2 regions of the Gelidimonas denitrificans genome follow, and region 1 is predicted to be linked to the other one. Evidence: predicted binding sites of a transcription regulator. Region 1 holds the regulator's gene; the other holds the start of a gene.
What was found. The regulator sigma-54, encoded in region 1, starts transcription at its own class of promoters, with help from an activator protein. The targets are predictions, from matches to a motif close to TGGCANGNAANCTGCTTT.
Positions count from the first base shown of each region.

Region 2: FKCLFG_RS10470 (nitrate/nitrite transporter) is a predicted target of sigma-54. The motif match lies at 1,585-1,602, and genes of this name have one in related genera.

Region 1 is NZ_CM146350.1:211,028-215,202, reverse strand. Features, by position in the region: gene lptA (lipopolysaccharide transport periplasmic protein LptA) at 1-38, shown strand, start outside; gene lptB (LPS export ABC transporter ATP-binding protein) at 40-798, shown strand; gene FKCLFG_RS01055 (RNA polymerase factor sigma-54) at 833-2,305, shown strand; gene hpf (ribosome hibernation-promoting factor, HPF/YfiA family) at 2,412-2,777, shown strand; gene FKCLFG_RS01045 (enoyl-CoA hydratase/isomerase family protein) at 2,974-4,065, shown strand; gene FKCLFG_RS01040 (deoxyguanosinetriphosphate triphosphohydrolase) at 4,169-4,175, opposite strand, start outside.
Region 2 is NZ_CM146350.1:2,240,787-2,244,961, forward strand. Features, by position in the region: gene nirB (nitrite reductase large subunit NirB) at 1-1,356, opposite strand, end outside; gene FKCLFG_RS10470 (nitrate/nitrite transporter) at 1,632-2,846, shown strand; gene FKCLFG_RS10475 (protein kinase domain-containing protein) at 3,093-4,175, shown strand, end outside.

The sequences.
Region 1 (4,175 bases):
AGGTGACCATCCAGCCGCGTACTGTAAAGGGCCAATAAGATGAGCCAATCCAGTATCCCAGGCAGTACCCTGAGCGTGCGCGGCCTGCAAAAAAGTTACAGCAAACGGCTGGTCGTGCGCGACATCTCGCTGGAAGTAAAAAGCGGCGAAGTGGTCGGCTTGCTAGGCCCCAACGGGGCCGGCAAGACGACATCGTTTTACATGATCGTGGGTTTGGTGCCATCCGACGCCGGCACCATCGATCTCGACGGCGTCGACATTTCGCGCCTGCCGATCCATCGCCGCGCGTTACTCGGTCTGTCTTACCTGCCGCAGGAAGCCTCGGTTTTTCGTAAACTGACGGTCGAGGACAATATCCGTGCAGTACTGGAATTGCAAAAAGAAAATGGTAAAGCGCTCTCGAAAGCTGCCATTGAAGAACGCCTGAACAAGCTGCTGGCCGACTTGCAAATTGAAAAATTGCGCGAAAATCAGGCGCTGTCGCTTTCCGGCGGCGAACGCCGGCGGGTCGAGATCGCCCGGGCGCTGGGCACCAACCCGCGCTTCATCCTGCTCGATGAACCGTTTGCCGGGATCGACCCGATTGCCGTCATCGAGATTCAGCGCATCGTGCGTTTCCTCAAGGAGCGCGGCATCGGCGTGCTGATCACCGACCACAATGTGCGCGAAACCCTCGGCATCTGCGATCGTGCCTATATCATCAACCAGGGTGCCGTGCTGGCCAGCGGTCAGCCCGACGACATCATTGAAGATGCCTCGGTGCGGCGGGTGTACCTGGGCGAACATTTCCGCATGTGAAGATAAACCACCTGATGCGACAAGTCCTTTCGGTATGAAGCAATCACTCCAGCTGCGCACTTCGCAGCATCTTGCGCTGACGCCGCAGTTGCAGCAATCGATTCGCCTGCTGCAACTGTCGACGCTGGAGCTGCATCAGGAACTAGAACAGATTCTGTGCGACAACCCGCTGCTGGAACGGCTGGACGATCCGCTCGACCATTCGGTGCGTTTGCTGGCCGATGGCGTAATCAGCACCAGCCCTGCCACCACAGCCTCAACTGAAACCGATCCAGCCGGTACGCAAGGCGGCAGCGCCGCCGAAGCAGATGCCGGATTGGATACGCCCGATGCACAGACGGCCGCATCGGACTGGAGTTTTGACGATGTGGCGCGCACCAGCAAAGCGCCGGAAGACGACGACGGCCGGGCCCAGCTCGGCGCGCACGAATGCACTCTGCGCGAGCACCTGCTGGAGCAAGCCCATTTAAGCTTGCAGCAACAGCGCGACCGCGCGTTGCTGGAATTGCTGATCGATGCGCTCGATGACAATGGCTACCTGGAAGAGTCTCTTGACGCCATCCATGCTCGCTTGCCGCCCGAACTCGGTATCGAACCGGAAGATCTGACGTTCGCGCTGGCCCTGCTGCAAAGCTTCGACCCGGCCGGAGTTGGCGCGCGCAGCCCGTCGGAATGTCTGGCGCTGCAGATCCGCCACTTGCCTAAAGCGCCGTTCGTTACGCGCCGTCTGGCGCTGGCCATCGTCGAACAGCACCTGGCATTATTTGCGCAACGCGACTTTAACAAACTCAGAAAACTGCTCGATTGCGACGATGAAGATTTACGCGAAGCACAGACGCTAATCCGGCAATGCAACCCGCATCCGGGCGCCATTTTCGGCAGCGGCAGTGCCGACTATGTGGTACCCGACGTCATAGTCAGGCCCGGCAAAAATGGCTGGCAAGTCAGTTTGAACCATGAAGTCATGCCGCGCCTGCGGGTCAATGCGCTGTATGCCAACATCCTCAAGCAAGACAAGGGAAGCGGCTCGATGACGTCGCAGCTGCAGGAAGCGAAGTGGCTGATCAAAAATATGCGGCAGCGTTTCGATACGATTTTGCGGGTTGCACAAGCGATAGTCGAGCGGCAACGGAATTTTTTCAGCCACGGCGCAGTCGCCATGCGGCCTCTTGTCTTGCGTGAAATTGCTGATACACTAAACCTGCACGAGAGCACAATCTCCCGCGTCACCACCCAAAAATACATGCTCACACCGCATGGTATGTTTGAGTTGAAATACTTCTTCGGCAGCCATGTCGCCACCGAAACCGGAGGAGAAGCTTCCTCCACCGCAATCCGCGCACTCATCAAACAACTGATAGGAGCTGAACACCAGAAAACACCACTTTCCGACAGTAAAATCGCCGACATGCTGGGCGAGCAAGGTATGGTCATCGCTCGCCGTACCGTCGCAAAATACCGCGAAGCGCTCAAAATCCCACCTGTCAATTTGCGAAAGTCTTTGTAGTCCAGTCGTCTGAAGTCCTTGCAATGCAGTTGCTGTTGCTGCATTTTGGCTCTGGCCGGCCCACCAGGCCCGAGGCAGGCAGTGACAATTTCCATAGGAGTGCTTTATGAATCTCACCATCAGTGGACATCACCTCGAAGTAACCCCCGCCATTCGCGAATATGTACAATCCAAAGTCGAGCGCATTACGCGCCACTTCGATCATGTCATTGATATCGCGCTCATTCTGAGCGTTGACAAGCTCCCTGAAAAAGAAAAACGGCAGCGCGCTGAAATCAACCTGAATCTCAGCGGGAAAACGTTACACGCTGAAAGCGCGGACCAAAACCTGTACGCAGCCATTGATACGATGATCGACAAGCTCGACCGCCAGATCATCAAGCACAAAGGCAAGGTACAAGACCGCCCACACGATGCCATCAAGCACCTGGACGGAGAACCCGAGCTGCCGGAAGAATCCGCGGTTTCCTGAGAGGAGATACGCAGAGTCGAACAATTCGACTCGCAACAATCAAGGGCGCAAGATGCGCCCTTTTTGACACCTGATTAAAACTGATGCCAGATACGCGCAGTGCTTGCAACACTTGAAAAGAATTCCGAATTTTTGAGTGACATCAGTAGATAAAACTTACGTAAATTCACCATTCCAGCCAAGGCGCACCTTCACCATGACAGAACACGTTCACATTTCGACCGAAAACCAGATCGGCTGCATCACTCTGAATCGTCCCAAGGCGCTCAATTCCTTGTCGCTGGAGATGATCCGAACTATTACTGAAGTGCTGCTGGCGTGGCGCGCCGACACCGGCATCCACGCGGTGTTGATCCGCAGCAGCAGCGAAAAAGCTTTCTGCGCGGGCGGCGATATTCGATTCTTTTACGATATAGGCATCGCGACGCCGCGTGGCGGCAGCGCCTTGCTGGAAGATTTTTTCACCGAAGAATATGCGCTCAACCACCTGATCCATCACTATCCGAAACCGTATATCGCGCTGATGGATGGCGTGGTGATGGGCGGCGGCATGGGCGTGGCGCAAGCCGGCCCCGCCAGCCGGCTGCGCATCGTGACCGAACGCACCAAGATGGCGATGCCGGAAGTCAATATCGGCCTGTTCCCGGATGTTGGCAGCGGCTATTTTCTGTCGCGGTGTCCGGGGCAACTCGGCACCTATCTGGGCGTTACCGGCGACATCATCACAGCCGCAGACGCTTTGTACGCCGGCCTGGCCGATTTCTTCCTGCCGTCGGCGCAATTGGTGCGGCTAACAGACATGCTCCAGTCGGGCGACGATATCGATGTGCGAACGGCCATATGCGACTTCGCAGCCGGCTTCAACCACGGCATTGCGCCCGAGGCCAGCCTGCTGGCGGTCCATCGGGCCGCAATCGATCGCCATTTCGCACAGGATACAGTGCCGGCCATCATCAAATCGTTGGCGCAGGACGATGCGCCGTTCGCGCAACAGACCCTGGCCCTCATGCAAAAACGCTCGCCGCTGATGATGTGCGTGACGCTGGAGCAGCTCCGGCGCAGCGCCGCACTGAGCGTGGCCGATTGCCTGCGCATGGAGCGCACCATGGTGCGTCATTGCTTCGAGCAGGGCGAAGTCATCGAAGGGGTGCGGGCGCTGGTGGTGGACAAGGACAACGCGCCGCAGTGGAATCCGGCCACGCTGGCGGAGGTAACGCCGGACATGATCGCCGGCTTCTTCGCGCCGGTCTGGCCGCCGCATGCGCATCCGCTGCGAAGCCTCGCATAACCATTTAAAAACAGGGAGTATAGTTAAAAACAATGCATTTTCCGCATATTATATATGCGGAATTAAAAAATACCTGGAGGCGTATTTTTTAATGCTCCAATTATCAGAGT
Region 2 (4,175 bases), 1.6 Mb from region 1:
ATCTTCCAGCGTGAACAGGCCGTGCTCCTTGATCGCCTTGACGATGGTGCCCTTGCACACGCCGTTGCAGCCGCACACTTCGGCGCTGTCCGGCATCGATGCGGCCTTGGTGAAGCCTTCATGGCCGGCGTCGCCGGTGCTCGATTCGCCGAACATCAGGCTGTCGCGGATTTCGGCAATCGCCCGGCTTTCACGCAGCAGCTTGAAGTACCAGCTGCCGTCCACCGTGTCGCCGTACAGGCAGGCCCCGATCAGCTTGTCGTCCTTCAGCACCAGCTTCTTGTAGACGCCGCCTATCGGATCCGACAGGATGATTTCTTCGGTGCCTGCGCCGCCGGTGAAATCGCCGGCCGAAAACAGATCGATGCCGGTCACTTTCAGCTTGGTCGAGGTGACCGAACCCTGATAGCGGCCGATGCCGAAATTGGCCAGATGATTCGCGCAGACCTTGGCCATGTCGAACAGCGGCGCGACCAGCCCATATACATTGCCGCGGTGGTTGACGCACTCGCCGACCGAGTAGACGCGCGGGTCGTAGGTCTGCATCGTGTCGTTGACGACGATACCGCGGTTGCAATAGATGCCGGCCGATTCCGCCAGCGCGGTGTTGGGGCGGATGCCGACTGCCATCACGATCAGCTGCGCCGGGATTTCCAGCCCGTCGGTGAAGCGGATCGCCTTCACGTGGCCGCTTTTACCTTCGTCTTCGTCGCCGATGATGGCTTCGGTGTTTTTCCCCAGCAGGAAATGCAGGCCGCGATCTTCCAGCGCTTTCTGCAGCATCTTGCCCGCGACTTCATCCAGCTGGCGCTCCATCAGCCATTTCGGCAAATGCACCACGGTGACATCCATGCCGCGCAGCTTCAGGCCGTTGGCCGCTTCCAGCCCGAGCAAGCCGCCGCCGATGACGATTGCATGTGTATGTTTGGTGGCCGCGTCGATCATCGCGTTGGTGTCGGCAATGTCGCGATAGGCGATCACGCCTTGCAAGTCCTTGCCCGGCACCGGCAGCATGAACGGGTTGGAGCCGGTCGCCAGCAACAGGCGGTCGTATTCGGCGACGGTGCCGTCTTCCGCGATCACCTGACGCTTGACGCGGTCGATCTTGACGATCTTCTTGCCCAGATGCAGCGTGATGTCGTTTTCCACATACCAGTCGACATCGTTGAGCATGATGTCCTGCACGGTTTGCTCGCCGGCCAGCACCGGCGACAACAGGATGCGGTTGTAATTGGCATAGGGTTCCGCACCGAAGACGGTGATGTCATACACGTCGGGAGCGATCTTGCGCAGCTCTTCGAGCGTGCGCACGCCTGCCATGCCGTTACCAACCATTACCAGTTTCAACTTCTTCATCGCGATCCCCCAAGTAAATGTCTGTTGGCTTTACTTGAGCAAAATTGATGCCAGTGCGTTTCGTGGTGCATGACCGTGGCGAAATGCAGATTTGCACCCTAAAAGGGCATTTAACGCACGCAATCACACTGAAATAGTGCAACGCACAAAAATAACCCTTAGCCGATTTACGCCTTATCAATTAGTGCAGGCAAGTGTGTAAGCGTGTGCAGGCATCACGCAGGCGTATGGCATGGCGCTTGCATTAATGACGCGTATTCACATCAGGAGTCATCATGCAAAAAACATCGTTCTGGAAGGCCGGGCATACGCCGACGCTGCTTTCCGCCTTCTTTTACTTCGATCTCAGCTTCATGGTCTGGGTCCTGCTCGGCCCGCTGGCGATCCTGATTGCCAAGGACCTGGGCCTGTCGGACGCGCAAAAAGGCATGATGGTCGCCACCCCTTTATTGGCAGGCGCTTTGCTGCGTATCGTGATGGGCGTTCTGGTGGATCATCTGAAACCCAAAAAAGCCGGACTGATCGGCCAGCTGATCGTGATCGCTGGGCTGACGTGGGCCTGGCTGGGCGACTTGGGAAGTTACCAAAGCTTGCTGACATTGGGCGTCATCCTGGGTGTGGCCGGCGCGGCTTTCGCGGTGGCGCTGCCGCTGGCATCGCGCTGGTATCCGCCCGAACATCAGGGCACCGCGCTCGGCATCGCCGGCGCCGGCAACTCCGGCACTGCATTCGCGGCATTATTTGCGCCGTCGCTGGCAATCGCCTATGGCTGGCAAAACGTGTTTGGGCTGGCCCTGATTCCTTTGAGCGTGGCATTGGCGGTGTATATGACATACGCCAAAGATGCGCCGGCAGCGCCACCGGCGAAATCGCTGGTCGAGTATTTGCACATCCTGAAAGACAAGGATGCATGGTGGTTCATGTTCTTTTACAGCGTCACCTTCGGCGGCTTCTCCGGCCTGGCATCGTCGCTTGCGATTTATTTCAACAGCCAGTACGGCTTGTCACCGGTGGCTGCCGGCTATTTCACCGCCGCCTGCGTATTCGCCGGCTCGCTGGTGCGGCCGATGGGCGGCCGCCTGGCCGACCGGATTGGCGGCATCAAGGCCTTGTCGATCATGTATGTGCTGGCCGCAAGTTTCCTGCTGATCGCCAGCTTCGGCCTGCCGTCTGCGGTCGCGGCCGTCATCGTATTCACGCTGGCGATGCTGGCGCTGGGCACCGGCAACGGCGCAGTATTCCAGCTGGTGCCGCAGCGCTTCCGCAAGGAAATCGGCGTGATGACCGGCCTGGTCGGCATGGCGGGCGGGATCGGCGGCTTTTACCTGGCATCCAGCCTCGGTTATTCGAAGCAATTGACGGGCAGCTATCAGCTGGGGCTGTCCATATTCGCCGGGCTGGCAATCGTCGCGTTGCTCGGCTTGTCGATGGTCAAAGGCCGCTGGCGCACCACTTGGGGCAGCGCGGCGATGACAGCGGCCAAGATCTAATCAGGAAAGCATGGTCCACGAAAAGCACAAAAGGCACGAAAGGCACGAAAATGACGGATCTCGATCGCACATGAATGAGCATCCGATTCCAGCTTCGTACTGAACTGGGTATATTTTGTATACGCAATAAAAATATGCTGAAAATGCCATGAAAATACATATACCCACTGTTTTTACAAATTCATTGCCCATGAATTTTTTCGTGTCTTTCGTGGACAGAATTTGATTACCGACTGAGACAACACCATGCCACTGATCATCGCCGCCAGCCACGCCACATCCGCTGGGAAACGCGAACGCAATGAGGATTTTCTCGGCATGGTCACGCCCAACGAGCCTGAACTGTCGACCAAAGGCATGTTGGCCGCCATCGCCGACGGCGTCTCCGGCAACGAGGGTGGGCGCGAAGCGTCGGAATACGCGGTGCGCGGTTTGCTGGCCGATTATTACGCCACGCCCGATACCTGGCCGGTGACGCAGGCGCTGGAGCGCGTGATCAAGGCCACCAACGGCTGGGTCCAGCAACAGGGTTCGATCCGTGCGGAACTGGCCGGCATGGCGACCACGCTGACGTCCATCGTGCTGCGCGGCCGCTTTTACTATTTCGCCCATGTCGGCGACACGCGCCTGTACTTGCTGCGCGGCGGCGTGCTGTCCCGGCTGACCACCGACCATGTCTGGGACCGCCCGGAAATGCAGCATGTGCTCACGCGCGCGATCGGGCTCGACTCACGCCTGGCAATCGACCACGGCATGGGCGAACTGCAACAGCGCGATGTGTTTCTGCTGGCCAGCGACGGCGTCTGGGCGTCGATCACAGAATACGACCTGACCGCCCTCTTGTCCGAGGCGGCGCTGGGCCACAGCATCGAACACGCCAGCCAGGCCTTGCTGGATGCGGCGCTGGCAGCCGGCTCGCAGGACAATCTCAGCGCCCTGCTGCTGCGGGTCGATGCGCTGCCGCAGGAAAACCTGCGCGATGCGGTCTCGCTGTCGCGCGATTTGCCGCTGCCGCCCAGGCTGAAAGCGGGCCAGAGCATCGACGGCTATCGGGTCGAAGAACTGATCCATGCGTCGCAAGCGACATTGTTGTATCGGGTGCTCGATCCCACCACCCAGCGCAAGCTGGTGCTCAAGACGCTGCACCCCGACCATGCCAATGACGAGCAGGAACGCTCGGCTTTCGCGCACGAGGAATGGCTGGCAAAACGGGCGGTCGCACGCTTTTTTCCGCAGGTCATCACGCCGCAACGCAAAACCGCCTTGTATTACCTCTGCACCTGGCATCCCGGCAACAACCTGCAACAGTGCCTCGACGCCGGCGTCCAC